4 regions of the Halobacillus sp. AWH4_228 genome follow, and region 4 is predicted to be linked to each of the others. Evidence: riboswitches for the same ligand, from Rfam matches in the RefSeq annotation. Region 4 holds a riboswitch; each other region holds the start of a gene.
The links. Region 4 has a riboswitch for S-adenosylmethionine ahead of ACXADP_RS03195 (O-acetylhomoserine aminocarboxypropyltransferase/cysteine synthase family protein). Riboswitches for the same ligand answer to the same signal wherever they lie in the genome.
Positions count from the first base shown of each region.

Region 1 (7,922 bases), 290 kb from region 4:
CCATTTCCCCTATCATCCGGTCAATCATACTCATCATCACGATCAAAAAGAAAACCGCCATCGCCACATTCGTCATCACAACGCCGTAAAACACATCCAAGCCTTTAGCTTCCCCACCCGAATAAATCGAGAATAAAAGGGCCGTACTTGCCGTTACGTATAACGCAATACTGACAAAAAAGAAAAACGTCCCAACCGTATTCATCGATAGCAGCATAAACAGATTGGCGGCAAGAAGTCCGGTCACAGGAAGGATGACGAGCGACCCGTATTTTGCCAGAACGCTCATATAAGTGATCTCCACCCGCATCCATTTGCCTACACCAAGGTTGACCGCGATAAACACCGCTAAAAAGAGCAGTTGATATAAAAAGGGCTGCAGAACGAGCACACCAAAGAATACATCCGGTACGGACTCCCCGAAGGCCCACAGGCCGCGCGCCGCGTTTCTCGCCGCTAAGTACGAAAAGAACGGCATGAGAAAAGCGAGCAGCAGCAGAGCAATCAGACCATTCGTCCGCTGCAAACCATCCACCCGCTGACTGGCCCGAAACGGTTCCTGCAGCGCTTGAAGGGCAAAACGGTAAAACTGACGGCCTGTTTGTTTAGCCGTTTCTGTATAATCCTTCTGCGGAGGCAATGTGGCCGCTTCGACCGTCGATGCCGATGCATGCTCCGCAAGAACAGAGGCCCCGCATTTTCCGCAGAATTTACTGTCTTCATTCAATGGATTTCCGCATGTCGCACAATGCATAACATCCCATCCCCTTCATTAGAAATTATCCATCCGAACGATTGGTTTCATTGATCGCTACCTCTTCAATTTTCCAGCTGTCGCCCTCTTTCACGACGGTGTAATCCTTCGTCCGCTCGTAATGCGTTTTCTCTCCTTTTGAGTCGGTAAAGATGAACGCTTCATCTGTCGTCACCACATAGCCATCTACTCCATAGGCCGTGGATTTCACAATGTTATTCTCCGTGAACGCATAGGTGAAGCCTTTGCCGGAGATCCCGTCCAAATAGTCCTTAAACTCAGCGGACGCCTGACTGCCATCCTCGAGGAAAGGAGCAATCATCGAGAAGTCCTCCGCATTCAACGCTTCTTCATAGACCTCCCGGAAATCGAGCACGTGATCCTCGGCTGCTTCGGAGTCATCCGATTCCGGTACGTATTCAAAGACCGATTCCTCCGGTTCCTCCAGTTCTTCCTCTTCAAAATAAAAGCTCAATTCACCCCAGTAATCGCCATCCTCCGTACGGACCTGTCCGGACTTGATCACCTCTTTCTTATCGTTTGTCCACTCCGCATGAAGGACCAGCTTGTTTCCGTCCGGCACAGGACCGATGACTCCAAGCTCATCCAGCGACTTCTTCGTACTCTTTCCGTTGACAAAAAGAATCGCTTCCGGCTGGTTGGTATCGACATCATACGTAGTCCCTGCAAAATATAGTTCCATATAATAATCCGATTCCTCCGCCAGCACCTGGTATTCCCACGTTTCTTTGAAACTTCCATATACGTTCGATGCCTCCCCCTTCACCTTATACAGACCAGGGTAGGCTTTGACCGTGACTTCGTCCTCGCCAGCATTCTCCACGGTGATTTTTTCTTTGCCGACTGTAAAGGAAGCCTCGTCCATGTTCGTTAAGAATCTGATCTCAGTCGGAACCGCTTCAATTTCATACGTCTTGTACATCCCAGGGATTACGGCTGTCTTTTTGACAGACAAAATCGGGCTGCCGTATTCATCGCGGATGATGGTATCGAACCGCTGTTGTCCGCTGACGGCATCCAGCATCTGCTCACGGATGGTCTCCCAGTCGTTTTCCTTCAAATACTGCAGGTATTCCTTCTCATTCAGCCATGCTTTTTCATCCAGGGACAACTCGCTTACAAAAGCCGCCGCATCATTATCTGTGACCGCACGATCCATCGCCCGAATCTTCGTCGTCGGGTCAAGCATCGATGACAAAATCAAATGAGCAGTCAGCAGCACAACAAAAACCGCCCCTATCGAGATCAGCGTGATTTTCTTTTTCCGCGGCATCGGTGGTCTTGGCGCTTTTGCTTCCGACCGGGTCAGCGGAGCATCCTTGGGTGCACCACATTCGGTACAGAAAGTTTCTTCCCCGCCCATCTCATGATCGCAGTGTTTACATACTTCCATCCAGCGACCTCCCTCGCCCTTGAAGGTGTTTCCCCGCCTGCTATGTACCTTCCTCCCTTCACCTGATTTAGTTCCATATAATGGGGAGTAATTAACTATACTCAAACGGCCGGGGGTGTATGACTGTCCCTTTTTCCATAAAAAAGAAGAGGACATCCCTCCATGGGACGCCCTCTTTTCCTATTCCTCTATTTACTTTGTAAACTTCACGCAGACCGGCTCGGGCACGAATACATCAGATTGAACAAGCGTCAGCCTGCCGGTTGATTTGTCCCGCTCGAACAACGTCATCGTGTTGGACTTCTGATTCGTCGCAATCAGGAACTCCTCGGAAGGATCCATCACGAAATCACGCGGCCAGTTCCCTTCTGTTGAGGTCCACTCTACAAAAGTAAGTTTCCCTGTATCCTGATCGACTTCGTAAACGGCGATGGAATTATGCCCGCGGTTGCCGGCATAAACAAACTGTCCATCTGAAGAAATATGAATGGCACTGCCATCATTGGTTTCATCAAAGTCCTTAGGGATTGCGGCAATGGCCTGCTGCTCGGTGAAGCTGCCGTCCTTTTCATCATAATGAAGGACAAGCACTTCTGAGCTGAGCTCCGTCATCACGTAGGCATACTTTTTGTTCGGGTGGAAAGTAATGTGACGCGGACCGGAACCCGGTTTCGTGTTGAACACCTGCACCTGGCTCAACTCGCCATTGTCTACGGCGTAAGTGATGACACGGTCGCTGCCAAGGTCAATCGCAATGACGTATGTCTCATCAGGGGTGAAACCTGCATAGTGCATGTGGGGTTTTTCCTGACGCTCATGAGGACCGGTCCCTTCATGCTCCACGATAGAAACTGCAGGATTCAACGATCCATCTTCATTCGTCAGGTAGGAGACCACTTCTTTTGTATGATAGTTAGCCGTGACAACATTGTTGTTCAAATGATCCACACTCACGTGGCACGGTGGAGATCCTGCAGCTGTCTGAGCGTTCAATTTTGTGAGTTCTCCCGTTTCTGCATTGATAGAAAAGGACGTGACACCGCCGTTTTCCCCGTCTTTGGAAACTGCATAAAGATTCTTTTGATCGTCACTCACGGTGACGTACGTAGGGTTCTGCAATTCTGCAGCCAGCTGAACATTTTTCAGTTCCTTAGCGTCTGTATCCAGGGTGAACTGATAGACGCCTTTACTTTCCTGTTTGGTGTACGTACCGATGTAACCAACATATTCCGGCATAGTAAAACTCCTTTATTGAATAGTATCAGTAATTACCATACCCATTATCTCATAAAGACAAAAGAGGCTGAATCATTATCCATTTATGAATATCGAAAGTTATTAAAATCTCTGCTCATAGATCTAAAAGCAGCTCTACCTGTAAGGTATCATCTAATCAGTGAAACGTTAGGTATCCGCAGGAACCATCGGAGAATGGCTGATGGATGAATTGATAGGTGCCTTCATTTTTCTCGTGAAATCCCCTTAGAATTGAAAGAATCGGCAAACCCAGCTGTCAAAGACATTCGCACGTTTACCACCAGTCACAGAATACAATTAATTTTCTCACTTTTCTATAAAATGCATTGACACCTTTCCTTCATACTGCTAACATGGCACTTAACCAAATAAAGGAAGAACATCTTATCCAGAGAGGTGGAGGGACTGGCCCTGTGAAACCCGGCAACCGCTATATTGATAGCAAGGTGCCAAATCCTACTGAGTGAATGCTCAGGAAGATAAGAGATGCCCACAATCTCTAACCTCTCTATCTTTGATAGAGAGGTTTTATATGTTTCCAATTGAATACCTATTTCTTATCCAGAGAGGCAGAGGGACTGGCCCGTTGACGCCCGGCAACCATCAAGCAACAGCTTGAAAAGGTGCTAATTCCTGCAGGAGATGATCCTGGAAGATAAGAAGAGCCGAGAGCCCTCTTCTTATTTTTGTGAAGAGGGCTCTTACTATTATAAAAACAGGAGTTGTTCCATAAATGACGACAGTACTTCTAGACGGCATCCGCACCCCCTTCGGTAAGTGGAAAGGGGCCTTGAAAAAGAAATCCGCAGCAGAACTTGGGTCTCATGCGCTGAGCGCTCTATTAGAGAGAAATCCGGACGCGAAACAAGCCGATGGTGTCCTGCTCGCCCAGGTGATTCAGGCCGGGGGCGGCCAAAATCCTGCGAGACAGGCCGCTTATCAAGCGGGGGTGGATATCGCTACACCCGCCATCACACTGAACAATGTTTGTTTGGGAGGTATCGCTACAATTACCGACGCCTCCCGCAGGCTCCGATTGAATGAAGGAGAGCTGTACATCGTCGGTGGATTCGACTCGATGACGAACGCTCCTCACACCGCTCCTGTCCGGGCTTCTAACGGACTTGGTCACAGCCTGCTGAAGGACACCTTACTGAACGACGGGTTGTGGTGCGCCTTGAGTGATGTGTCGATGGGAGCTCTCACCGATGAGAAGAACCGCTCCTTCGACATCAGCCGGGAGGAACAGGATGAATACGCCGCCCTTTCCCAGCAGCGGGCAGCGGACGCTCAGAAAAATGGTTGGCTGGAGCCGGAAATCGCTCCTTTTACTGAACGACTCGCAGAAGATGAAGGCATCCGTAAAGGGACGACAGCCGAAAAATTATCAAATCTCTCTCCCGCCTTTTCACGCGAAGGCACGATCACCGCAGGCAATGCCTCTCAAATGACGGATGGCGCGAGCGTTGGGATCGTTACCACGAAGGAAAAGGCGGAAGCCCTCGGCCAACAGCCGCTGGCGGAAATCATCGACTGGTCAGAGATTGCCGGACCGGATCCGAGTTTACAAACGAAGCCATCACAGGCCATTCAGAAGCTGTTAGACAAACACCAGTTGACCACGGACGATATCGATTTGTTTGAAATCAATGAAGCCTTTGCCAGTGTCGTGATTGCCAGCTGCCGGGAGCTCGGAATTGATTATGACCGCGTCAATGTGAACGGCGGCGCGATCGCTCTCGGCCACCCGTTAGGCGGGACAGGATTCCGGCTCGTTCTGACGCTTGCCCATGAACTGAAACGACGCGGCGGAGGGAAAGGCATCGCTTCCCTTTGCGGCGGTGGCGGCCAGGGGATGGCCCTGTTGATCGACGTTCCCCATTCATAATTCGAAAGGAGACAATTCCCATGAATACACCCATTACCGCTCAGCGTTCCCCTTACCTGTGGGAACCATCAAACGAACGCATCGAACAGTCGCACATCAAAGCTTTTGCTGACTATACCAATCAGGCGCTCTTCCCTTATGATCGGTTCCACCGCTGGTCCGTTTCCCACCTTTCCGATTTTTGGTCAGCCGTATGGGATTACGCAGGGATCATTGGAGAAAAGGGAGACCGTGTGTTTGTTCCCGGTCCTTCGATGCCGGATAGTGCATGGTTTCCGGACGCCCGCTTGAATTTCGCTGAAAACCTGCTGCGCGGGTCGCTTGACCGGATCGCGGCCTATGAAGCGAATGAGGCAGGCCTCACCCGAAGCATCACGCTGCAGGAACTGAAACAATCCGTTGCCAAAGCCCAGGAAGGGTTCAAACAATTGGGTGTTCAGGAAGGTGACTGTGTCGCCGGCATCACGACGAACGATATCCAGGGACTCGTCGCTCTGCTTGCCACGACATCACTAGGCGCCACCTGGACATCCTGCTCCCCGGACTTCGGAACAAAAGGAATTGTCGACCGCATTGGTCAGGTAAAACCGAAAGTATTAATCGCGGCACTCTCCTATCAATATAAGCAGAAGCCCTTCGATATCGAAGATAAAATTAAACAGACAACCGAGCATCTGGAAGGACTATCCGCGGTCGTCACGTTCGGAGGAGAAACGTCGATCGAAGGCATTTCCACTCTATCCTGGGACGAGCTTTGCCGCAATGAAGCCGAAGAGCCAGTGTTTCAACCCGTTCCCTTTAACCATCCCCTGTATATTTTATATACATCCGGAACGACGGGGCTTCCGAAAGCGATCGTCCATTCTGTCGGAGGCACCCTCCTGCAGCATGTAAAAGAACACCAGCTCCACTGTGATGTCCAGCAGGATGATGTGTTGTTCTGGTACACCAACACCGCCTGGATGATGTATCCGTGGCTCGTTTCCGGACTCGCCAGTGAAGCCGCCATCCTGTTGTATGACGGCTCTCCCGTAAGAAAGGAATCCCTCACCCATTTGTGGGACATTGCGGATGAAGCCGGCATTACCCATTTCGGCACAAGCCCGAAGTATTTAGACACATTGATGAAAGCAGGCGTCGATTTGAAAAGCAGTCATTCGCTTCACTCCTTGAAAAGTGTGCAGTCGTGCGGGGCTCCCCTGGCACCCGAGCAGTACACCTGGATCTATCAAACCATCAAAGAGGATTTGTTCCTCGCTTCCATTTCCGGGGGCACCGAAATCATCGGCTGTTTCGTAATGGGCTCTCCGGTCCACCCTCTGAAGCAGGGCGAAATCGCCTGCAAAGCGTTGGGGATGGCGGTGGACGTCTTGGATGAGCGCGGCGCATCGGTCTACGAAGAAAAAGGCGACCTTGTGTGTACGAAACCATTCCCAAGTATGCCGCTCACCTTCTTCGGTGAAGGCGGCGACGAACGCTACAGGAAGAGCTACTTCTCCAAGCGCCCGGGGATTTGGACACACGGGGACTTAGCTGAACAAACCATCGATCAGTCCTTCATCATTTATGGACGGGCGGATACGACCTTGAATCCCGGCGGCGTCCGGATCGGAACAGCAGAAATCTACGGGGTCGTGGATCATATCAAGGACATTCAAGACAGCGTCGTATTCGGATCCCCGAAGGATCATGATGAAGAAATCGTTCTCTGTATCGTGACCGAGCAGCTGACGGAAGACTTGGCGAAAGACATCCGCGGGCAGATCCGGAAGAAGGCTTCTCCACGCCACGTTCCGAGGCGGATTTATCAAGTGGAGGAAATCCCCCACACTATCAATGGAAAAAGAGTCGAAGGAGCAGCGAAAACAGCCGCTTTGGGAGAAGAAGTGAAGAATGAAGCTTCTCTGCGCAACCCATCCAGTCTGCAGGCGTTCCGCCAGCTCTCAGAAAGGACGTTCATGTAATGACCACCGCCATCCAAGGGGCGATCACCGGCATCGGTGAATTGAAGCCCGTCCGTTATTCAGAAGGAAAAACCACCTTAAGCTTGATCGCAGAATCCGTCCGCCTCGCCGTCCAGGATGCCGGCCTTTCCAAGGATGACATCGACGGCCTCCTCGTCGGACCTCAAGTCGGGGAGACGCCGCAGCATGTGCCGGCGACGGTTTCCGAATACTTAGGCATCGATCCCACGATGTCCAACACCGTCGATCTCGGCGGAGCGACAGGGCCGGGGATGATCTGGAGAGCAGCCGCAGCCATCCAGGCAGGCATGTGTAAAACCGTCGTCTGTGTTTTGGCAAACAAAAATGAAAAAGGGGAAACACTACGCTCTCCCAACCGCAATCCGATCCGCGAATTTGATGTACCTTTTGGGGCTTCCGGAGCGAATACCTCCTATGCCCTGCTAAAACGTCAGCACATGGAAGAATACGGATCCACTCAGGAAGACTTTGCAAGAATCGCTTGGTGGCACAGAAAAAATGCCCAGCTGAACCCGGATGCGATTTTTTATAATAAGCCGCTCGACCTTAAAGATATTCTTGCCTCTCCGATGATTTCCGATCCGCTTCACATGTTGGAAATCGTCATGCCTGTGGCCGGGGGAG
Region 1 covers NZ_JBSWTE010000001.1:917,411-925,332, reverse strand. Annotated here, with positions in the region: gene ACXADP_RS04565 (zinc-ribbon domain-containing protein) at 1-754, opposite strand, end outside; gene ACXADP_RS04560 (TcaA NTF2-like domain-containing protein) at 780-2,168, opposite strand; gene ACXADP_RS04555 (lactonase family protein) at 2,361-3,404, opposite strand; SAM riboswitch class I at 3,807-3,911, shown strand; SAM riboswitch class I at 3,980-4,087, shown strand; gene ACXADP_RS04550 (acetyl-CoA C-acyltransferase) at 4,159-5,313, shown strand; gene ACXADP_RS04545 (acetoacetate--CoA ligase) at 5,334-7,277, shown strand; gene ACXADP_RS04540 (thiolase family protein) at 7,277-7,922, shown strand, end outside.
Region 1: linked by a shared signal. The riboswitch ahead of ACXADP_RS04550 (acetyl-CoA C-acyltransferase) and the one ahead of ACXADP_RS03195 (O-acetylhomoserine aminocarboxypropyltransferase/cysteine synthase family protein) in region 4 are both predicted to bind S-adenosylmethionine.

Region 2 (7,922 bases), 680 kb from region 4:
TCTTTTCATTTGATATACTGATGTTACTCATATTATAAGGGGGCTTCGTATGATTTGCGAATATAAAGGAAAACGACCTCTCATCCACCCATCAGCTTTTACAGCAGAAGATGCCGTCATTACCGGGGATGTTGTCATAGAAGAGAACGCAAGCATCTGGTTTAAGACGGTCATCCGCGGCGATGTCTCATCGGTACATATCGGTAAGAACACAAATGTCCAGGATCTGAGCATGCTGCACCAAAGCCCTGACCAGCCTCTCATACTGGAAGACGGCGTTACGGTCGGGCACCAGGTTACCCTGCATTCTGCACACATTAAACAGGACGCTTTGATCGGCATGGGATCCATGATTCTGGATGGCGCTGTCATAGGGGAGCGGGCCTTTATCGGAGCAGGAAGCCTTGTTCCGCCCGGAAAAGAAATCCCTCCGGATACACTGGCCTTCGGACGGCCGGCCAAGGTGATCCGTTCCTTAACAGAAGAGGATTACAAGGAAATGGACCGGATCCGGAAATCGTATGTCGCAAAAGGGCAGTACTATAAGAACCTTCGGGGCTGAAATGCTTTTCAGCTCGATGCCTGCATGATCAGAAGACATACAGAGGGAAGTGGATAGCCGTATCAAATCAATGCGTACTCTGCCGTTAGTGCAACTCGTGAAAATAAAAAAAGCTGTTTCCTCCAACAAGGAAACAGCTTTTTTTTATTGAAAACGACCGCTGAGCTCTTCCGCTTTATCCGTACGTTCCCATGGAAACTCAACATCTGTCCGTCCAAAATGGCCGTAGGCAGACGTATCACGGTAAATAGGTTTACGAAGATCGAGCATTTTAATGATTCCAGCAGGACGGAGGTCAAACAAGTCACGCACAGCGTCCACCAGCTTTTCTTCCGACACTTTGCCGGACCCGCTGGTATTGATGGAAATGGAAACCGGCTGGGCCACCCCGATTGCATAGGCGAGCTGGACTTCCACTGTATCCGCAAGACCTGCAGCTACGATGTTTTTCGCAACATAACGAGCCGCGTATGCAGCAGAACGGTCCACTTTGGTCGCATCCTTCCCACTGAAGGCACCACCACCGTGACGCGCATATCCACCGTACGTATCTACGATGATCTTACGTCCTGTTAAACCGGCGTCCCCTTGAGGACCTCCGATTACAAAACGCCCGGTCGGATTGATAAAGTATTTGGTTTCATCATCAATATAGCCTTCCGGTACAACGGGCCCGATCACCTGCTCTTTCAAATCCTTCTGGATCTGTTCGAGCGTGACTTCTTCAGCGTGCTGCGTCGAAATAACAATCGTATCCACGCGGACCGGCTGATCATTTTCATCATATTCAATCGTTACCTGCGTCTTGCCGTCAGGACGAAGGTAATCGAGTGTTCCGTCTTTGCGGACATCAGAAAGACGCTTGGAAAGTTTGTGGGCAAGAGAAATAGGCAGCGGCATCAATTCGGGCGTTTCATTGTTGGCAAAGCCGAACATCAGTCCCTGGTCACCGGCACCGATGGCTTCTATTTCATCATCGCTCATTTTCCCTTCACGGGATTCAAGCGCAACATCCACTCCCCCTGCGATATCCGGGGACTGCTCATCAATAGCCGTCAAAACGGCACATGTATCTGCATCAAAGCCGTATTTTGCTCGTGTATATCCAATATCTTTAATCGTCTGGCGCACGATCGATGGAATATCAACATAGGTATTCGTACTGATTTCACCGGAAACCAGGACAAGTCCCGTAGTTACTGTTGTCTCACATGCCACCCTTGCATTCGGGTCGTTTTTTAAAATTTCATCTAAAATAGCATCAGAAATAGCGTCACAGATTTTGTCCGGATGACCTTCTGTCACGGATTCTGATGTGAATAACCGGCGGTTCGCTGGCATTCTAAAAACTCCTCCTTCTGTAAGTACAAAGTATTAGACGGAACTCTTTACCAGTATGTGTAGAAAAACATAAGTTCATTTCATAGTGTCATCCTGGATCCGAAAACATTTTCGTGCACGTTCTCAGTCAGAAATAATAAACAGGCGGCAAGGCCTGGTCATGGACATTTCCTTCTTATAAAAAGAAAAAACCCTTCCTATACCGAGGAAAGGGGCTGCTTCCTTTCGCTCTTATCGTCCAAGGAGCTGACTCCTTGCTTCAGGTTAGCACCATGTCCCTGCGGACGGTTGCTGGGTTTCAAAGGGCCTGTCCCTCCACCAACTCTGGATAAGAGAGTTTCCGTTCTCAGCTATCGTATCGAAAAGCGTGTTTAATGTCAATTGGATTCATCGGGTTTCGACGCACCCCTTCCATCCAGATTCAACCTGGATAAACGTTCTGTTCAAACCATCATAGGATAATAACAGCCATGAAATATGGCAGTGTTGAAAACTTTCCCACAATCCACTGAATAGTATGGACGATTAAAATAAATGTGTTATACTAATCTCACATTATTAAACTGCAAAGGCGGGACGATGCATATGAGTACAATAAACCAACTGTCAGAACTTAATCTTCTACTTTCCCAGGACCATGTCCACCACCAATTATCTGTTCCACATTTAGTGGAAAAGATTTTATACCGCAATGAAGGTACACTAACGGAAAAAGGGGCCGTTCAGGCTACGACAGGTACCTATACGGGACGCTCACCAAAGGACAAATTCATTGTCCGTGACGACGTAACCGAAGATAAAGTCGAATGGGGTGCTGTGAACCAGCCTATTGACGATGATACGTTTGTGAAATTATACCATAAAGTGCTCGATTATTTGAAAGACCGCAGGGAGTTATTCGTCTTCAAAGGTTTTGCAGGAGCGGATGAGCGCTACCGCCTTCCTATGCAGGTTCTTACAGAATTCGCCTGGCACAACTTATTCGCCCGCCAAATGTTCATCCGGCCGGAGGCATCCGAATTGGAGGAGCATGACACAGAGTTCACTGTCATATCTGCTCCAACCTTCAAAGCAGATCCTGACGTGGATGGTACGAATTCCGAAGCGTTCATCATGGTTTCGTTTAAACACCGCGTTGTCCTCATCGGAGGAACAGAATACGCAGGGGAAATCAAGAAGTCCATCTTCTCCGTCATGAACTACCTGCTTCCGGAAAAGAACGTCCTTCCGATGCACTGCTCGGCCAACATCGGCAAAGAAGGCGACGTTGCTCTGTTCTTCGGTCTGTCGGGCACAGGAAAAACGACTCTGTCCGCTGATCCTCAGCGCCGCCTGATCGGGGACGATGAGCACGCCTGGTCCCCCTACGGTGTCTTTAACATTGAAGGGGGATGCTATGCGAAGTGCATCAACCTGTCCAAAGAAAAAGAACCGCAGATCTATGATGCCATTCATTTCGGCTCGGTTTTGGAAAACGTCGTCCTTCAGCCGGATTCGCACGCGCCGGATTATGACGATACGAGCCTGACGGAAAATACACGGGCCGCCTACCCACTGGATCACATTGATAATACAGTCCAGCCAAGTATTGCCGGCCACCCAAATGCCATCATTTTCTTGACAGCTGATGCCACGGGAGTCCTCCCACCAATCAGCCGTTTAACAAAAGAACAGGCGATGTACCATTTTCTAAGCGGCTATACGAGTAAACTGGCTGGAACAGAGAGAGGGATTACCAAGCCGGAAGCGACTTTCTCCGCCTGCTTCGGCTCCCCTTTCCTTCCGCTTGCTCCATCAGCATATGCTGAAATGCTCGGAGAGAAAATAGACCAGTTCAATACGGACGTCTTCCTTGTCAATACAGGCTGGTCAGGGGGAGCCTACGGAGAAGGCGAGCGTATCAAACTGAGTTACACGCGTTCCATGATCCATGCCGCTCTGGAAGGTGAACTGAGTTCTGCCGAAACTTATAAAGACCCTGTGTTCGGCCTTCACATCCCGACCCACTGCCCGGGAGTACCGGACGAAGTCTTATTCCCGAGAAAAACGTGGAACAATCCTGCCGCTTATGATGAAAGTGCCAAAGAACTTGCTGAAAAGTTTCATGCCAACTTCAAAAAGTTCACGTATGCCAGTGATAAAATCAAACAGGCCGGCCCGACCCACCACACAAACTAAACAGAAAAAAATCCGCCGTTATCCAAACGGCGGATTTTTTCTGTTTAGCGGTGTTCCAGACGCTTTAAACATTCCGGCAGAACCTCATCCTTCATCATGAAGCTGAACCGGTCGTTATTTTTCAAGTTTCCCGGCAGATGCCGGAAAAGGACAGGACCATGCGTTTCAAAATAATGATCCTGATCAGCCAGCTCAGATATTGTAGCAAAATAGACATTCTTGATGACAGTTCCGCCTTTTCCATCGACATGATACTGCCCAAGATAAGTCAGATCATCAATATCGGCTCCTGTTTCTTCTTTCACTTCTCTTACTGCTGCCTGTTCCGCCGTCTCCCCTTCTTCTACTTTCCCACCAGGGAATTCGAGCCCTCTGTCTTTGTGCCGGGTTAACAGCCACTGATCACGAAAGCGGCAGATGATCCACACATGTTTCGGCTCTTCAGAAAAAGGGTGATCCTCGAAGGATAACCGGACAGGATTTTGATAAAAATCATAAAAAGTTTTCATGTCTCTTCAACTGCCTTTAATCCTTGTTATACGTTCGCTTTCCTGTTTAAATCGTACCATAAGCAGCCGCAAATACAAACCAGTCCCTCTCTACTTGTAGGATTTCCGGTCCGTACCGACACAAAATCCCCCGATTATGTACGAAAGAACCGCTTCAAAAGGGGAAGCGGCCCTTCTCTCAATTTTTCAATACGCCCATTTCCTCAATATGCTTCTTCGTCATTTCATCACCCAGATCATAGATCTGCTGGAAAGCCTTATGCATATCCTCATCGGTATCATCGTTATCCTGATCCTGATGGTAAGGCATAAATGGAATATGAGCCCTGTAAAAGGACCGGCCGTCTGCCTGGGCAATCTCATCAAACACTTCACGCAGAGCCGTCACTTCTTCAGGGGTGGCGTAGATAATAAAATCATCATTATTAGCATCATGATTTACTGAAATCTCCCGCGTACCGATGTTAATGTAATACTGATCTCGTTCCATCTTCACCCTCCTTTCCCTTAGTGTGAACCATGAAGGGAAAGGTTATGAGTCCATTTAGGAAAGGAGATGGGTGGAAGACAGCTGTGTTGCCTCTGCCAGCTTTTCCTCATCGACTTCTATGCCGATCCCATGACCTTGAGGCACAGGTAAGGCGCCTTTCTGCACTTTCAAGGGAGGCTTTACAATATCAGCTTCAAAATAACGCGTCGACCCGGACAAGTCTCCCGGTATGGTGAAATTAGGCAGAGAGGCAAGGGCAAGGTTATGGGCTTTGGATATCCCTGATTCCACCATACCCCCGCACCACACCGGTACTCCGGATGCGGCACAGAAATCATGGATTTCTTTGGCGGCCGCCAATCCTCCTACACGGCTGATTTTCACATTGATAATCCGGCAGCTTCCCAATTCAACCGCCTGTACAGCATCTTGAAATGAGGTCACCGATTCATCCAGGCAGATCGGTGTCTGCATCTGTTTCTGTAGCTGCTGGTGCAGATAAAAATCGCCGGAACGGAAAGGCTGCTCTATCATCAGCAGGCCATAACGATCCAAAGCGGTCAAATTCTCCATATCCGCTTCATCATACTGCCCGTTCCCGTCGATCATAATGGGCAGATCCGGAGAAGCAGCCCGAACCGATTCAATCATTTCCCGTTCCTTCCCTTTGATGATTTTAAGCTTATACCTTTCATAGCCCTCCATCTGCAGTTCAGCAATATCCTGCTCAAGGTGGTCACTCAGACTAAGGACAGCTCCCGCCTGTACCATCTTCCTCGTTCCACCGATCAAAGAGGCAAGGCTTGTTTCCTTCTGTTTGGCATAAAGATCCCAGACAGCGCCTTCCAATCCTGCTTTGGCCATCGGGTGGCCCTGCACGGAAGCTGCGATTTCCTGAAACTGCGCTGGGTGGGAAAGGGCGTTTCCCGCCAACAAAGGGATAAGAAAACCCTCGAGGACATGCCATGCCGTGGCTGTCGTTTCATACGTATAAAAAGGCTCTGGAAATGCCGTCACCTCTCCATATCCGGTCAAGCCTGAGCGATCGTGAGCTTCAACGATAATAAGCGGACGTGACGTTAGACTTCCCCTTTTCGTACGGAAGGGATGTTTCATCTTCAGCTCAATTTTTTTGAGGATGATTTTCTCGATTTTCATCGGTCCCCGCCCTCTGTCAGGGAAAACAATTCCCTTCTCAGTAACTTGTTGGAGGCGTTTCGCGGCAGCTCCTGAACCCAGTATATATCAGCCGGCTGCTTATATTTCGCCAGCCTTTCATGGACATAACGGTAGATGTCCTCATCCCTGATCGTCTCATCCTCCGCCACAAGGAAAGCTGCCGGCACTTCCCCCCAGCGATCGTCCGGACGCCCCGTAACGCCGGCCTCTTTAATACCAGGGATTTCTGTAAGCACGCTTTCTATTTCAGCAGGGTACACGTTTTCACCGCCGGAAATAATCATATCCTTCACACGGTCGACGACATATAAAAAGCCGTCCTCATCCTGATACCCAAGATCCCCGGTATGAATATAAGGTTCCTGCCGTGCAGGGCGGTTATAATAGCCTTTCGAAACCATCGGACCTTGGACAATGATTTCTCCAATCTCCCCGGGAACCGGACTGTCGATCCACAGCTCGGCAAGGCTCAATGCTTTTCCTGCAGATCCCGCTTTATCAAAAGCGGAAGCAGGGCTCAATGTCGCAATTTGTGAGGAGGTTTCCGTCATCCCATAGGTCTGGAAAACAGGGATTCCCTTTTGAGAGCAGTTCTTTAACAGCACGTTCGGAACGGGGCCGCCTCCGAGCAGCATGCAGCGGAACGTATCCGGATAGCCGGATGAACCCGCCCGTTTCACAAGATGCTGGAGCATCACCGTAACGACAGACGCATGGGTCACGCCCTTATTCATCACAGCTTCATGGACCTGCTCTTGATCGAATTTAGCCATAAGGTACACGGACATTCCGTAAACCACACTCTTGATCAATACAGAAAAACCGCCGACGTGAAAAAGCGGCAGGCAGGTGAGCCACTTATCATCAGGCGTCAAACCAAGGTTGAAAGCGGAAGCAGCCGCACTATACCAATGGTTGCCATAGGTGTGAATCACGGCTTTTGGATTTCCTGTCGTTCCGGATGTGTACATCATCGTATAGGGAGCATCAAAATCAATCTCTTTTTTCAATTCCCCTTCCTCCCTGCTCCCGGAAGGTTCATTCCTGCACTCCACAGCCTTCACCCCTGTTTGTTCAACAGCTTGGTGTGCTTTCTCTCTTAAAGAGGCTGCAAAAAACATTCGGGAGACATCGGCATCCTGAAGCTGATAAGAGATTTCAGGGGCTGTCAGCCTTGTATTCAACAAGACGACGACAGCTCCTATATAACTGACCGCATGGATGAACACAGGAAAATGAATATCGTTTCCTGAAAGAAAAGCAATATGATCACCTTCCTCCACTCCCATACGTTTCAAGTAATGGGCCGTCTGCCGGCTTCTTTCCTGAAGTTCAGAAAATGTCCAAACGTCTCCTTCTGGTGTTTCCAGTGCTGTTTTTTCCGGATTTAAAAAGGCTTGTTTATCCAGCCAGTGAGGAATCTTTTCCCCCATATCGTTCTCTCCTTTCGTTCATTGGAAAAGGGGCATTCCCTTCTTTGGAATGCCCCTTCGTTTATGATGTCCACGTATTAAGGGAAACGAGGGAACTGATCGAAATCAGGTTTTCTCTTTTCCTTAAAGGCGTCGCGGCCTTCTTTTGCTTCATCGGTTGTGTAGTAAAGAAGTGTTGCGTCTCCACCCATTTGCTGCAGACCGGCAAGACCATCTGTATCTGCGTTGAA
Region 2 covers NZ_JBSWTE010000001.1:1,314,742-1,322,663, reverse strand. Annotated here, with positions in the region: gene ACXADP_RS06535 (gamma carbonic anhydrase) at 50-562, shown strand; gene metK (methionine adenosyltransferase) at 707-1,903, opposite strand; SAM riboswitch class I at 2,132-2,238, opposite strand; gene pckA (phosphoenolpyruvate carboxykinase (ATP)) at 2,489-4,081, shown strand; gene ytkD (RNA deprotection pyrophosphohydrolase) at 4,126-4,590, opposite strand; gene ACXADP_RS06515 (hydrolase) at 4,769-5,080, opposite strand; gene menC (o-succinylbenzoate synthase) at 5,135-6,238, opposite strand; gene ACXADP_RS06505 (o-succinylbenzoate--CoA ligase) at 6,235-7,692, opposite strand; gene menB (1,4-dihydroxy-2-naphthoyl-CoA synthase) at 7,770-7,922, opposite strand, start outside.
Region 2: linked by a shared signal. The riboswitch ahead of metK (methionine adenosyltransferase) and the one ahead of ACXADP_RS03195 (O-acetylhomoserine aminocarboxypropyltransferase/cysteine synthase family protein) in region 4 are both predicted to bind S-adenosylmethionine.

Region 3 (7,922 bases), 1.2 Mb from region 4:
CCCGTCCCGATAAAGTATCGGCTGTCGCCTGCTTTTATTTTAAAGAAGCGGCGGTCTTTTGATAATAGGTAAATCCCCAGAAGCAGGCTGGCTGATAAAACCCTCAGCGACACGACTTGTGCAGGAGTGAACCCGATGCTGTACAAATACGTGACGAAAAAACCGATCATTCCCCATAAAGCGGCGCCTGTACCGATTGAAAAAAGAGCAGACTTTTGACTCATTGTGACTTCCTCCATACGATTTGATATATGGAATGCTATCAGAATATGGAAGGATTGGATAGATTCTGTTCCTTCTTTTCTAAAAAAACGGCGTCTGTATGGACGATGATGCAAAGATTGCCGAGACCTGCACAGAACGGCTGACCCGTAAGCGGATCAGCCGTTTTCCTGTATAAAGGACCCGGGTGTTTATAAAGAGGAACGGAGCAGAGTAGACGAATTATGAACATACAGGGGAGGTTTGGAAGGAGAAATGTGTGCATGATGGATGAATAGGGTGACCTAAAAGAATAGGAGCAAGGAACCCGGTGTAAAGTCTCTTTTTGGTCATTTTTTCCTCATGTTATACTATCCTCTTCATTACTTAAGGGGAAAATGGAGATCAAACCATTAGAACCTTTCCCCCATGACCTAGACGATTACAAGAGGAGACATGACCATGCAGACGATTTACTACGGAGGAAATATTCTTACTATGGAAGAGGAAAATACGTTTGTCGAATCGATTTTAATCGAGGATGGATGGATTAAACGTAAGGGCGCACTTCAGGAAATCGAGAAGGAAGCACATCCATCAGAGGTGGAAAAAGTGGACTTGAAAGGGAAAACGTTAATGCCTTCGTTTATTGACCCCCACGGGCATATCTCTTTTGTAGGTCCGGTTTCCCGGATGGCAGATCTGAGCGGCTGCGAAAACTTTGAAGATGTCAAGCGCACGCTTCGTCAATACATAGAGCAGCAGGAAGACGAACAAGACGGAGTGATTATTGGGTTTGGCTATGATCACACGATATTGGATGAGGGACACCACCCTGCCAAGGATATCCTGAACGAGGTCACAGATCGACCTCTCTTTGTTTTTCACGCTTCCGCTCACATGGGTTGTGCTAACGACGCTCTTCTGCAAATGGCAGGCGTTGATTCCGAAACGGAGGAAGTCGAAGGTGGAACCATTGGCCGGATGGCAGAAAGTATGGAACCAAACGGATATTTTGAGGAAACAAGTCTTTCATTAATTCAACCGTATCTGCAACAAGGGATGGAAATGGATGCTTTGAAGATGGTGGAAGAAGGACAGAACGTTTATATACAGAATGGGATAACAACTGTGCAGGATGGAGCCGCCTCTCAGCAGTTCGTCGAGTTGTGTAAAGCCTTAGCTGAAGAGGACCGACTGCTTATTGATGTCGTATCCTACCCTCTTATGGACACCAATCCGAATGAGATCTTTGCATCCAACCCTCTTTATGCGAAGCAATACCATAAACGCTTGAAGCTTGGTGGATACAAAATGTTCTTAGATGGCTCTCCGCAGGGGAAAACAGCCTGGCTTACGGAACCTTATGAAGGAGAGGAAACGTATAGAGGCAGTGCCTGGTACAGCGATGAGCAGGTGAAGCAGTTTACAAAACAGGCGGTTCAAGACGATGTTCAATTGTTAACTCACTGCAATGGAGATGCAGCAGCCGATCAGCTGCTGAGAAGCTATAAAGCTTCTGTAGAAGAAACGGAAGATCCGGAGAAAGATGTGCTCAGACCGGTCATGATTCACTGCCAGACCGTCCGTGATGATCAGCTGGATGAAATGAAGAAGATTGGAATGATCCCCTCTATGTTTGTTGATCATACGTATTACTGGGGAGATGTCCACTTGAAAAACCTCGGTGAAGAGCGGGGAAACCGGATCAGTCCGGCTAAATCAGCCATAAAGAAAGGTCTTCCTGTCAATTTCCATCAGGACGCTCCTGTTATCAAGCCGAACATGCTTCAAACGATCTGGAGTGCTGTGAATAGAAAAACGAGAACAGGAGTAACGATTGGAGCAGAACAGCGTACGACCGTGTATGAAGCTCTTCAAGCCGTTACGATTCATGCCGCCTATCAATATGGAGAAGAAGAGACAAAAGGAAGCCTTCATGCAGGGAAGCTAGCTGATTTGGTCATCCTTGATCAGAGCCCCTTCCAAGTAGACCCCATGCAGATCAAAGAAATACAGATTGAAGAAACAATTAAGGAAGGACGCACCTTATACAAAAGGGAAGAAAACCAGGGGAATCCAAATGCATTGTGAGCCCTGCCGTTTTCGTTTTAATAAAGCCGCCTGTCCAAGTAGGACAGGCGTTTTTTTTGCTTAGGCTTTTGTTTTATACGATGTTATATGATCCTGCAGCGTGTCATCACTGCCGAATAGGAAGTGTTTCTTCATATCTGGTGAATACGTGGAGTTTACAGCTGTGCGTCCGACAGTTTCGACTACTTCACGAAGCATAGCCGGAGACGCTCCACAGCAGAGTCCCAGGTAGTTCACACCGATACCGTGAGCTTCCTTAGCCCATTCCGCCAGTTCATAGCGGTTCGTATAGAGCGGGTCGAGAGATGTTGGGAACGTTGTTTCCGTTGGGAGCGTGCAGGCACAGCCACCGTCCGGCAGGTTGAAGAAAGTAGGATGCTCCTCCGTTGTCCGGTAAGGGATTGGAAGGGCCCCAACATAACCGTCCACGGTTTTACGGATTTTCTCAACGTACGGCTGCATCGTTGCCGGACCGCGGAAACAGTTCATTCCTACAACGAGCGCCCCTTTTTCTTCTAATAAGCGGCAGGCCTCTTCGACTTCATAGCCATCCCGCAAGACGTTCTCCCCCATCAGACCGAATGTGATGACAGCAGGGAGGTCCTGCTTTTGAATTTCTTCAAGAGCAATCAGAGCTTCTTCATAGTAGTAGAAGGTTTCACCATTCACGAAATCTACACCTTCCTCTTTACACCAGCCGATCATCTCTGCAAACATGCTCCTTGTTTTCTCAACAGCTTCAGGATCATCCGGATTGAACAGGTTGGTATTGGAAACGTTCCCAGCCACAAGAGCTTCTTCCTCTGGATGCTCTTGAGCCACCTCTTTAGCCAGACGAATTGCCTGACGGTTGAGCGGTTCCAGTAATTCTTCTTTTCCAATAATTCTCATTTTTTCGCGGTGACCGTTATACGTGAATGCTAACACAACGTCGGAGCCCGCAAGCATATAGTCTCGATAAGTCTGTTTGAGTGCCTCCGGGTTATCCAGCGCTACTTCCGGTACGAAGGATCCAGCTTGTAAATAGCCGCGGCGCTCCAATTCAAACAAGTAACCTTCTCCACAAATGACGGGTCCATCCTGTAACCTCTGCTCTAATGATCGTTTCATTTCACAACAACCTTTCCATTTGGTATTGAATAAATATATTAGAAAGCTCATCCTTCTAAAGGAATATGCTGACTCACAGATTCTGATGGAGCTCTTTTTAACAGAAGAAGTGGTGTATATTTCCATTAAAAAAAGACCTCCTTTGATAAGGGGCCTTCCATTTATCTAAGACTCCTTATCTTCAAGGCAGTATAACTGCCTTCTGGATTTAGCACCGTGCCAATGGCTGGTTGCTGAGGTATCAAAGGGCCAGTCCCTACACCTCTCTGGATAAGTTCGTATGTAATTTTTAAAGCAGCTGATCCGTTTGATCAACGTGTATCCTTTCGCTTGCGTTATACATTACAGGAAAATATAGTGAGAATCAATAGAATTTTCGGAAAAAATACACCGGTATTTAAAAGCGGAAGTTAAGAAGGCAGCGCCGTTTCGACGATAATGGGAAAATGAACGTAGACTTATAGGTGGAGGGGTTCTCTTCATTATGAAACTTTATACAAGGCATTTCGTAGTCCCTTATAGAAGGTTTTGTATGGGGGAGCAGGCGATGTGTTCTGTCTTAACAGGAATGGTTTTTCTGTCTTAGGGATTGTGGTGGGAAGTGCGTAAAAAATGGAGGTTGGTAGAATGAACGTTTATGTCTATGCTTTAGATACCTTGGCAGACTGGGAACTTGGCTATGTAACCGCTGAGTTGAACTCGGGGCAGTACTTTAAAAGAAGACGGGAAGATGTTTCACTTCAGGTGGCAGGGGCAGGAAAAGAAACAATTACGACAAAAGGAGGGATGAGGATTACACCTGATATAACCACGGATGAGATCCTCCTTTCTCCTTCGACCGTTTTGCTGCTGCCCGGAGCAGATACGTGGAACCGATGTATCCATCAACCCATCATACATAAAGCAGCGAAGCTTCTGGACTGTGGGGCGACGGTTGCTGCCATTTGTGGGGCCACACCGATGCTTGCTGAAGCCGGTTTGTTAAACATTCGTTTCCATAACAGCAACAGTCTTGAATATCTTTATATGGTCCGTCCGAACTATGATGGGGAGGCGTATTACAAGGACATAAAGGCCGTAGCGGATCAGAACCTTATAACAGCCAGCTCTGCAGGAGCCCTTTTATTTGCGAATCTTATACTTAAGCACTTGGACGTTTTTTCGGAAAGAACCCTGGAAGCGTGGTATACGTACTTCAACACAGGTGATCCCCGGTACTTTTACATATTGATGGAAACCTTAGAGAAATAGATTCAATAGAAGATGAAAGTGTTGTCTCAAGGTGGGAGAGGAGGAGAGCATGGACAAAGCAATCCATTTTCTATTCATCATTCTTATCTTTATTGTGTATCATGTCGTATCATTCGGAGATACTCCCGCTCCTTTTGGGGTAGGCGTCAAAGAGTTGGGAGATCAGACAACGAGGGTCGAAGAATATAATTGGAGAGGAAGCACCGTTCATCAAACTGTTATAAGCTGGAAGTCGCTGGAGGACAAGCCGGAAGAACTGACGTATCTCTGGGTGAATGAAAAACAATTAAGACAAATGTATGCGGCCTTCCTTTCTTATGTCCTGCTATTGTTCTATTTCCCTCTATCTAAACTTATAAGATTGAAATCCAGCATCAAAGAGAAGGATACGAGTCTGAATCCTTTTTGGAAGGGAGTTTTATTTATACTGGGTACAGGCGTCTACACAGCCGTATTGATCACCGGCATTGTGCAATACCAAGAGCTGTTGGATGAAACCACTCGCTTACTAGCTGAACTGGAGCCACTAATGCATCAGGATGAGTGAAGGGATTTCAGATTACATCACGAAAAAAAAGGGAGCACGATAAAAGTGGCTCCCTTTTCTTTGTTCAATGAGAGGGTCGATCTATACGTTTACTCTGTCACCCTGGTGACCTTGCTGATCTGCATAGGTTCCTCCTGCAGCGGAAGGCCTTTTTCGACACTCCCTACATCACATAGTGGAATGAAACTGGTTGTCCCAGGTACAAGTAGATCATCGATTTCAAGAACATAGTCTTCCAGTCCTCGATACCTGCCGACAAAAATGCCTGCTCCTTCTTCTACGAAGAAAGTGATGCCAATCGTATCTCCGCAGCGGAAACGGCTGGAGATGAGATTAGCTAGTCCAGTAACACAGCAGCTGCAGGTGATTACATCCACATCGGGATGAGAATCCTTTTTACACGGTTTATGATTCATACCATACACCTCCTGAATATCAAGATAGTACATTCTATGACAGGATATGAACTATGGTATAGATGAATATCACAGTCGCTGAAAAGATAGAGAAGCAGATGGGTTTTCTATTATTTTTACTAAGGCAGCCGGAATAATACAGACCGAATTATACATGTAGGTAAAGCATTCCCCATTCGATGATGAAACGTAAACCTCGTTCTTTGCTGAAGTTACCCATGGTCGAAGTTCATTTCGTTTTCAATTCGGCTTTTGTTGATGAATCGTATAAGGCCACAACCCCCTCAGAATCCACACCTCCAAAAAATCATCGATTTCGTTCAGGAACAGTGCCTGTCATCAGGTTCAGGAAAGAGGATGATTTCCATAGAGGGGATCGGTTGGGATCTAGGATAGGATGTATAAGAAAGAAAGACTTTTCAAAGGAAATGATTGAAAAGTCTTTCTTTTTTCATAAGCGTTTAAAACTCTTTTTTCAGCGGGAATCGGGGGAAAAGGTTATTCATGAATTGAAGTTTAAAAACAGCGGGGTGATGGGATAATGAGTCCGGAACAAATAGGTTTTGCGCTATTATACATTGGTGTATTTCTTATCATCGGGAAGATTATCAGAGTAAAAGTGAAAATATTTCAGGATCTTTTTCTGCCGGCATCGATTATCGGCGGCTTTATAGCTTTATTATTAGGTCCGCAGGTGCTTGGGAAAATTGCAGCCCAATTTGTGGCAGAAGGGCATTTCTTAACGAACGGCATTATGACAGATACGATTATCCAGGTTTGGTCAGCCCTTCCAGGGTTAATGATTAACGTAGTATTTGCTTCTCTCTTCTTGGGAGCGGCTATGCCTAAATTGAAAGACGTGTGGACCTACGGCGGCCCTCAGCTTGCCTTTGGCTGGGCCGTCGGGTGGGGACAGTATGTCATCGGCTTGTTAGTCGTACTGCTGATTTTAACACCCTTTTTCGATATTCCAGCGATGGCCGGTGCTCTTATTGAAGTGGCTTTTGAAGGAGGACACGGTACAGCGGCGGGAATGGCAAGTACATTTGAAGAGCTAGGTTTTTCAGAAGCCTTCGATTTAGCGATCGGCCTGGCCACTGTGGGTGTTTTATCAGGGGTCATCTTTGGTATTATCTTGATTAACTGGGCGGTCCGGAACAACAAGACCGAGGTCATCAAGGATGTTGATGGATTTTCTGAACTGCGGAAGAGCGGCATTATGGAATATCAGAATCGTGAACCTGCCGGGAAAATGACTCTCCGCCCTGAATCCATCGAGCCGTTATCCTTCCACCTCTCCATCATAATGGTCGCCATTCTGATTGGCTGGGGTATTTTACAAGGGCTGATCGGACTTGAAAGCATCACGATTGCCAATTGGACAGGATCAAGCTTCATGACATACATTCCATTGTTTCCGGTTGCTATGTTCGGCGGCATTATCATTCAGATTTTCTTTAACAAAAATGATAAATACAATTTGATTGATCGGAGAATGGTGAACCGCATCCAGGGGCTGGCTCTGGACTTGTTAATTATCTCAGCCATCGCAACGGTTTCCCTGGAAGTGATCGGGGACTATCTTGTGCCTTTCTTAATTTTGGCTGTGGCCGGGATTTCATGGAACCTCTTCAGCTTTATTTTCCTTGCTCCCAAGATCATTCCAAATTACTGGTTTGAACGAGGGATCGGAGATTTTGGTCAATCCATGGGGGTGACGGCCACGGGCCTTCTATTGATGCGCATCGTCGATCCGGACAACGAGTCCCCGGCATTTGAAGCTTTCGGATATAAGCAGCTCGTTTATGAACCATTTTTAGGAGGTGGCCTCGTCACCGCACTTTCTGTCCCATTCATTGCCGGGGTCGGTCCGTGGGCCGGACTTATTCTCGCTTTATGCATGACGGCCCTGGGTATATTGGTCGGCATTTTCCATTTTGGGAAACAAAAAAATCAAGAGTAGACAAGGAAGCTGCTTAAACGCAGCTTCTTTTTTTCGTCAACAACGTTTGATATGTTCTAAAATAAGGAATCATTTACTAAATTTTGAAACTGGATACCCCTGGTGTTCGTAGAGTCAGGAAAGAAGGAGAGGTGGAGGTTGTTTCATGATCAAAAAGGTTTCCATTGTCTTTGCTGTTCTTTTTTTTACTGCAGGATGCACATCTTCCCAGTCTTCTTTAGACCATGAAGAAAATACCACAACGAAAGATGATGTATCGAAAGTGCTCGCGCAGCTGTTCACAGGACCGGGAGAAGAGGTTAAGGAGTTGTATGAAGAAGGCAGTTATGAAAAGGTTCAT
Region 3 covers NZ_JBSWTE010000001.1:1,813,796-1,821,717, forward strand. Annotated here, with positions in the region: gene ACXADP_RS09090 (DMT family transporter) at 1-224, opposite strand, end outside; gene ACXADP_RS09095 (amidohydrolase) at 664-2,295, shown strand; gene ACXADP_RS09100 (homocysteine S-methyltransferase family protein) at 2,356-3,405, opposite strand; SAM riboswitch class I at 3,578-3,682, opposite strand; gene ACXADP_RS09105 (DJ-1/PfpI family protein) at 4,033-4,656, shown strand; gene ACXADP_RS09110 (hypothetical protein) at 4,706-5,203, shown strand; gene ACXADP_RS09115 (hypothetical protein) at 5,293-5,619, opposite strand; gene ACXADP_RS09120 (hypothetical protein) at 5,799-6,161, shown strand; gene ACXADP_RS09125 (sodium/glutamate symporter) at 6,161-7,582, shown strand; gene ACXADP_RS09130 (DUF4367 domain-containing protein) at 7,728-7,922, shown strand, end outside.
Region 3: linked by a shared signal. The riboswitch ahead of ACXADP_RS09100 (homocysteine S-methyltransferase family protein) and the one ahead of ACXADP_RS03195 (O-acetylhomoserine aminocarboxypropyltransferase/cysteine synthase family protein) in region 4 are both predicted to bind S-adenosylmethionine.

Region 4 (7,922 bases):
CCGATAATCGTCACTTCATAATGTTCCATCCTTGACCCTCCCCTTCTCTTCTCTTGGGCTTCCTTTGCAGAAAACCCCATTCATCCTATATTTTTTCGACTTCAAGAACTTCATCAAGAATCGGATAAACCGCCTCGACTCCTTCTTCTGCCACCAAACAGGCGACACCGAGAGGCGTTTCCCAGAAAGTCTCTGGAATGGCCGGATTCTTCAAGCCGGCCGGCTGATACAACGAACGGTAAATCCGGTTCAAGTGATCCCTCGTTTCTTCTGCTTCCTTCGGTTTTTCTCCACGGGCGACCAAAAAGACCCAGCGCATCGACTGAAAAAGATTATCGCCCGGCATAAACGTGTATTCTTTAAAAAACTTCAATTGTTTTTCAGCTTTTTCTGTCAGACCTGTTTCCACAGCAAGATCGTCAAGATGGCCATGCAGATGGCGGTACACCATTTGGAAGATTCTTCTTTTTTCGTCCTGCATCACTTTATCTGTATAAATTTCCTGCAGCTTTTCGAAAGCTGATGTTTTCGACCATTCCATCTTCTCATCACCTCTCTTAACCATTTCGCCTTCAAAGGAAGTTAATCCTTCCTGAAACCGAAGGAGGAAGCTTCCCCTTCCACCGATTGATAAAAAAGAGGGAAATCCTTGGTGTCTTCTTTCAAATGCCGTCCCATATGAGGCATCAGCTTATTCCACGCCATAGGGTTGGCGGCGATGGTTTGAAACAATGCCATTTCGTTGTCTGTCCACTTCCGGAGCGATTGAATATAATCCAATGTCAGCTGAAATCCCGGCAGCAGCTGTTCATCCCTTCGACTCTGAAAACGATCCAGGGCTGTTTTCCAATCCACCCCTTCATCCATCTGCTGAAAAGCATCGGCCAGCAGAAAAGACTGTAGAAACGCATCATTGATTCCAAGCCCCGTACTTGGATCTTTACTGTGACCAGCATCTCCAAGGAGGACCCAGCCCTCTCCATAAGCATTCCTGAAAAAGTTCGGCATTCCGGGGGTTCCGATAATCTTTCCCTGCAGAACTGCCCCTTCCATCCTTTTCTTCATTCCGTAAAATTGATTAAACGTTTGTTCAAATGTATCCTGCGGCGCTTTCATCATGTCCGTAAATTCCCCAGGGTGGATTTCAATACCGAGACAATCCCGGTTTTCCTCCATTGGAAATACAAAGCCGATTCGTCCTTCATGCAGGAAAATCTCCGTTACAGGTTCGCTTAACGGCTCCACGCCTGTGTAATAACCGTATAAGACCGGACGGAGAGGCTTCGTTTCCCGATACTTCTCTGCTTCCGTCCAGGCAGCGATGTTCGAGTTCTTTCCATCCGCTCCGGCCACCCACGCTGCACAGGCCTCCCACGCTTCCCCTTCTGTTTCAAGGTGAAGCCCGGCAACGCGCCCGTCCTCTCTGATCAAACCTCTTGCTGACGTACGCGGCATAAAAGTGACGGAACTCAACGCCTCGGCCTGCTCGATCAGAAGAGGGTCCAGGACATCTCGTTTAGGTATAATCGTATAATCCGCTCTCGGTCCTTCTATAAAACTTTGGCCGATATACGTCCGCATCCGGCTCACTTTTCTCAAACCGGTCTTCTCCAGTTTATGAAGGATGCCCAGTTCCTCAAGGAAGCGGGTATGGGACATAAAGTGAGTAGACAGTGTGTCACTCGGAAACGCGGCTTTATCGATCAACAGGACACGCTTCCCCATTTTCCCGAGCAGGACAGCCAGACTTGCCCCAGCTGCCCGGGCTCCTGTAATGATCACGTCATATGTATGATTCATTCCGGTCCTTCCTTTCTTTCTCAACCTGTGTCCCATCATAATCGGTTTCACGCAAAAAAACTACAGCCACAGGAAAACAAGCATAGGAAGCCATAAAAAAATCCCCTGGACGGGGATTTTTTAAAAGGTACGCTCTTCTTCAACTTCGTGATTCTGGTCAAGGATGTACAAGCGGCTCGGTTTGTTCTTTTTCGCGATTTCTTCCGCTTTTTCTACAGCTGTATCACGCTCATCAAATAAATCTGTCGGAGCTACGTCCTCAATTTTTACGAACCATCCGGTTACATCTTTATTTGGTACTACACTATATTCCTTCATGAAAACATCTCCTTCAACATAGACTTAATTATCCATTCCCGCCCTATTATAGATTTAAACACCCTTGTTTCAAGCTGGGAATTGACAAGAGAGCTGGACCCCTTTATAATTTCAAACAAGTCAGATAAATTAAATATTGAAAACTCTTATCGTGAGCGGCAGAGGGACTAGGCCCTGAGACGCCCGGCAACCTTCAAGGAAAACTTGAAAAGGTGCTACATCCTACAGATCAGATGATCTGAAAGATAAGGGGAGGTAAGCATACATAAAAGCCCTCTTCTTACTTACAGAAGAGGGTTTTTCTTTTTCCCTCTACACCGAGGATCAGGATGTCCTGGAAATCATAAGGAGGAATGAAACAATGACCAATTCAAATCATGTATACGGTGATGAAACACAGCTGCTTCACGGTGGACAGGAAGCTGATCCAGCAACAGGATCGCGTGCTGTTCCCATCTATCAGACAACGTCATATGTATTTAATGATACCGATCATGCCCAGAACCTATTCGCCCTGGCCGAACCAGGGAACATCTATTCCAGAATCACAAACCCGACGGTCGATGTATTTGAGCAGCGTGTTGCCCTTCTGGAAGACGGTGCCGCTGCTGTCGCTACAGCTTCCGGGATGGCGGCAATCACGATGGCCGTCCTGAACGTTGCCGGAGCCGGAGATACCATCCTCACTTCCTCCAACTTGTACGGAGGTACGTATAACTTATTCGTCCACACCCTTCCCCGCTATGGTGTGAACGTTGTTTTCGTAGATGGGAACGATCCTAATGCCTTTGAGGAAGCTGTTACACCTGAAACGAAAGCGATTTTTGCTGAAACCATCGGGAACCCAAGCCTGAATGTGCTGGACTTTGAAGCGGTAGCGGATATTGCCCACGCCCATCACATTCCCTTGATTGTCGACAACACCTTCGCCACCCCTTATGTATGCAAACCGATCGCCTGGGGAGCCGATATCGTTGTCCACTCCGCAACGAAGTGGATCGGGGGCCATGGTACAGCTATCGGCGGTATTGTCGTAGACAGCGGGCGTTTTGACTGGAATCACGAAAAATTCCCGGGTTTTACTGAGCCTGATGAAAGCTACAACGGCATCCGCTTCGGTATTGATGCTGGACCTGCCGGCTATGCGGTTAAGCTCCGTGTTCAGATTTTGAGAGATATCGGCGCCTGCCTGAGCCCCCAGAACGCCTTCCTGCTCCTGCAGGGACTTGAAACGCTTCACCTGAGAATCGAAAAGCATGCAGAACAGGCCTATGAGATTGCTGCATACCTGCAGAATCATGAAGGGGTGGATTGGGTGAATTACCCTGGACTGCCGGATCACCCTACTCATGACCTTGCCCGAAAGTATTTGAAAGGCGGAGCCGGATCCATGGTTGTCTTCGGAATCAAAGGGGGACGCGAAGCCGGTCGTAAATTGATCGATCACTCCACACTCTGGTCCCACGTAGCTAATGTGGGTGATGCGAAATCATTGATCATCCATCCGGCATCCACCACCCATCAGCAGTTGAATGAGGAGAACTTGAAAAAGTCCGGTGTTTCCGAAGAACTTGTCCGCTTGTCGGTTGGTCTGGAATCTGTGACTGATCTTATACAGGACTTGGATCAAGCCATAGAAAAGGCCAATGGATACAGCCGCCCTTATAAGGAACAGCCTCATCCAGCGGAGACCGTTCTCCGTTCCTCTCTCGACCGGTCCAATGGGAACATCCGCCGGAAAACGATCGGCGTCATTCCTGATCAGCCGGGAGGCCTGCAGGAGGAAGCCTCCAAGTTGGAGCGGTTCGGTTTTGATGTGACTACTTTTTCAAAGGTGGAAGACATTCTGGAACAGAACGATCCAGCTTTCGATATTCTTTACTTTGAAACCCTTGGAGAAAACCAAACGGATCTGGCCCAGTCGGCGAATCCATCGGTCATCTGGTCCAAAACTGCTTCTTCCCTGAAAAATGAACAAATCCTATCCGGTGCGAGCCTTTACGAGACGATCGTTTCGATCCGCTCAGGACACCACTTATCTCAAACACTCGTCACTGTATAATGGCCAGAAAGGAGAATGAAAGCATGTCTTTAAAAAACCCCGCCAGCCAGACAGCAGCTTTGGAAACGATTGAACTGGGACCCTTCCATTTCGAATCCGGCGGACGGCTGGAATCTGTCGAACTGGCTTACGAACGCACCGGCCCGTCTCATGCTCCCGTCATTGTCGTCTGCCACGCTTTAACCGGGAACCAGGCAGCTGTGGGTACGGAAGAGCAGCCCGGCTGGTGGGCAGGATTAATCGGGGAGGGGGAGCCAATCGACACCTCCCTGTTCCAAGTGATTACTTTCAATGTTCTGGGAGGTTGTCACGGGTCTACAGGTCCCGCCAGTATGAATCCGGATACAGGCAGACCATTCCGTCAGCATTTCCCTAAAGTGACCATCCGGGATATGGTCCGTGCCCAGTATGAGGCTTTAAAAAAGATGGGCATTCATCAGGTCAAAGCTGTTGCGGGAGGATCGCTTGGAGGTATGCAGGCGTATGAGTGGGGGCTCCTCTACCCTGACTTTATGGAGAAGCTGCTGATTATGGCTGCCACCCCCTACTTAAGTGATTACGGCATCGCCTTCAATCATATCGGGGCGAAAGCCATTAAAAACGATCCTTTTTTCCAAGACGGGAACTACACGACGAATGAGTCCCTGCAGGGGTTTGAAATTGCGCGGATGACCGGCATGGTGACTTACAGAAGCCCTGCTCTTTTTGAAAAAAGGTTTGACCGGTCCAATGGAGGAGACACTTATGAAATTCAGTCCTACCTGGATTATCAGGGAGATAAAATCAAAGAACGGTTTGACGCGAACAGCTACTTGTACCTGCTTGATGCAATGAATAACCATGACATCGGGAGAAACCGGGGAGGATGGAAAGCGGCCGCCGCTCAGTATAAAGCAGACTTGATCACGTTCAGTTTTGAACACGACCTGCTGTATCCAGAAGAGCTGATTTCCGCTTTTTCATCGGCGGCACCGAAGGCCGTCCACAGGCATATCCCTACGGATTATGGTCACGACGGCTTTCTCGTTGAATTCGAACAATGGGGCCGTTTCATCAAAGATGAGCTGAATGAGGACTAGAAAACATAAAAAAGACGGGTAGACGAACACGATGTTCATCTACCCGTCTTTTTTATGATGGAAGATCACTGACTTTCACAAATTGAAACCCTTGGGAAGTTAACTGTTCCAGCACAAGCTCTACGACTTCAGGGGTCCGGCTCTCTAATTCATGGAGAAGAATCACTGAACCATCCTCTGCCTGTGAAATAATCTCTTCCGCTATTTCCTCCGGCTCCTGTTCGCTCCACTCTTCGGAATAGAGCGTCCATGGAACCGTATTCCAATCGCCTTTATAAGCCTTTGGAGGATTCTCGCCAAACGGCAGTCTCAATCCAGCCGTTTCTACTCCCGCGGCCTGCTTGATCACGTCCTGGGCAGCGAGGATCTGCTCATCCACCTCTTCCGGATTTAACCGGGCGAGGCGGGGATGATCCCACGTATGATTTCCGATTTCATGACCCTGCTCAGCCACCATCCGGGCCGTTTCCGGGTAATAGGACACCCGTTTTCCGATCATGAAAAACGAGCCTTTGGCGTCATACTTCTCCAGAAGGTTGAGAATATCCACTGTCCATGTTGGATGAGGACCGTCATCAAAAGTGAGAGCAGCTCTCTTTTCTCCGGTTTCCACCCCAAGGTCATCCGTTGAAACAGCCTCCACGGGGCTTTGCTCCTGCTCTGAAGAAGATGTTTCCGATGCGTCGGAAGCGGATTCCAAAGCTTCTACAAATTCTTTCCGAATGAGATCCTGCCCTTCTTCAAGTTCGACCAGTACATATCCCAATGTGCCGTCCTCCGCCTGAAGATAGACCCTCACCCCTTCTTTGGTAAGGGCCACATCTTCAAATGTTCCCTTATTCACGTGAAGAGGTAGATGGTAATGGGTGGCGACTTCCTCTTCCTTCATTGCTTCTTCTGTCAATGCAGCCAGTTCATCAAGCACTTCCGGATCATTCTTGAGCAGCTCGTCCAGCTCAAGCCTGCGTCCGTCCTTCTTATCAAAATTCATGACGGTCTGGTTTTGGATAACCTCGTTTCCGCCTACATCCATCGTTTCTATGAAGCGGACTACGAAGAAACGGTGATCCTGATAGAGCATCTCAAAGTCCACGTGAAGCTCATGGGATTCAGAAGCCTCCACGGATTGTTTATTCTGATAGCTGGCCTGTTTAAAGTCGGCCTTCTGTTGATTGACGTAATCAACAATCGTCTGATTCAATTGATGGTTGGTTGTCTGCGGATAGTGGATGGTTATGTGGTATTCATTATGCTCCACGAGTTCCGTCTTCATATCGATATCGTACATTGGTTCTGTTTCATCAGATGGTTTAGAATCATTTTCATTAGCTTTTGCGATAAATGAGCATCCTGATACAACTAAAACGACCAGCAGTGATATATATAAAATAGGTTGTCTCATAATTCTTCCCTCTTTATCTATTAGTCACACAACCTATTGTAACACAAATGTAACAATCATTTAATTAATCAGATATATTCAGCCTATTCTGACATTAAAAGTGGGTGCGGACGTCCCAGAGCTCAGGGAAAAAGCGGTGATCCAGAACTTTCTTCAAGTAGCCGACCCCCGAGGATCCTCCTGTCCCTTTTTTATGGCCGATGATCCGTTCCACTGTCTTCATATGACGAAAACGCCACTGCTGGAGGCTGTCCTCCAAATCGACAAGCTTCTCAGCCAGCTGATACAGATGCCAATACTGATCTACATCTTTGTAGACCATTGCCCAGGCGGCTTCAACCGAAGGGTTCTGCTCATACACATCTTTATAATTCCTGTTCAGCACCTGTGGATCGAGATCAAAACCTGCTTTGGACAGCTGCTCAAGTGTCACATCATACAAGCTGGGATTTTTATAGGCCTTTTCCAGTCGATTGTGAAGATCTTTATCTTTCCGGTAAATCTTCAATACAGCATTCGTTTTATACCCAAGAGCAAACTCAATCATCCGGTACTGGTAGGATTGAAACCCCGAAGCCTGGCCGAGGTGATCCCGGAATTCCATGTATTCTGACGGGGTCATCGTCGCCAGTACGTCCCATGCTTGGATGATCTGCTTCTGAATACTGGAGACTCTGGCAAGCATTTTAAAAGCCGGCTGCATGTCGTCATGTTGAATCGACCGGATGGCTGCCTGGAGTTCGTGAAGCATCAGCTTCATCCATATTTCACTCACCTGATGGATCATAATAAAGAGCATTTCATCATGATGGGAAGAAAGCGGCTTCTGCGCATCAAGCAGCTGGTCTAAACGTAAATATTCTCCATAAGTCATCCGATCGGAAAAATCCGTATGCACGCCTTCACTGCCTTTCGGCGGTTGCTGGGTCATGAGTGGGACCTCCTTTAGTCAAGTACTCCACGCTGTGGGATATTGCGGAACGTCATCGGGAGGAATTCTGTGTGAACAAGCCCTTCATACATTAAGAGCGTTCCGAGGACAGGGTCTTCTGTATGGACGTGCACCCGTGTCGCCCCTTCTTTTTCTTCATAATGTTCATATACGGACGTCACAGGCCCGGTCATGCCCAGCACTCCTCCCACATGATTCGTTCTTGACTCCATATACAATCCGCCCTCTGAAGTAACGTGAAGATCAAATTCTGCCTCTACCAGGCCCGAACGGCCAAGATGATCGACAAGGCACTGTTTTTCTTCATCA
Region 4 covers NZ_JBSWTE010000001.1:629,958-637,879, reverse strand. Annotated here, with positions in the region: gene ACXADP_RS03215 (NAD(P)/FAD-dependent oxidoreductase) at 1-29, opposite strand, end outside; gene ACXADP_RS03210 (hypothetical protein) at 86-541, opposite strand; gene ACXADP_RS03205 (FAD-dependent monooxygenase) at 583-1,800, opposite strand; gene ACXADP_RS03200 (DUF2188 domain-containing protein) at 1,921-2,118, opposite strand; SAM riboswitch class I at 2,262-2,370, shown strand; gene ACXADP_RS03195 (O-acetylhomoserine aminocarboxypropyltransferase/cysteine synthase family protein) at 2,480-4,180, shown strand; gene metX (homoserine O-acetyltransferase MetX) at 4,204-5,259, shown strand; gene ACXADP_RS03185 (polysaccharide deacetylase family protein) at 5,312-6,661, opposite strand; gene kynA (tryptophan 2,3-dioxygenase) at 6,756-7,592, opposite strand; gene ACXADP_RS03175 (DUF4166 domain-containing protein) at 7,607-7,922, opposite strand, start outside.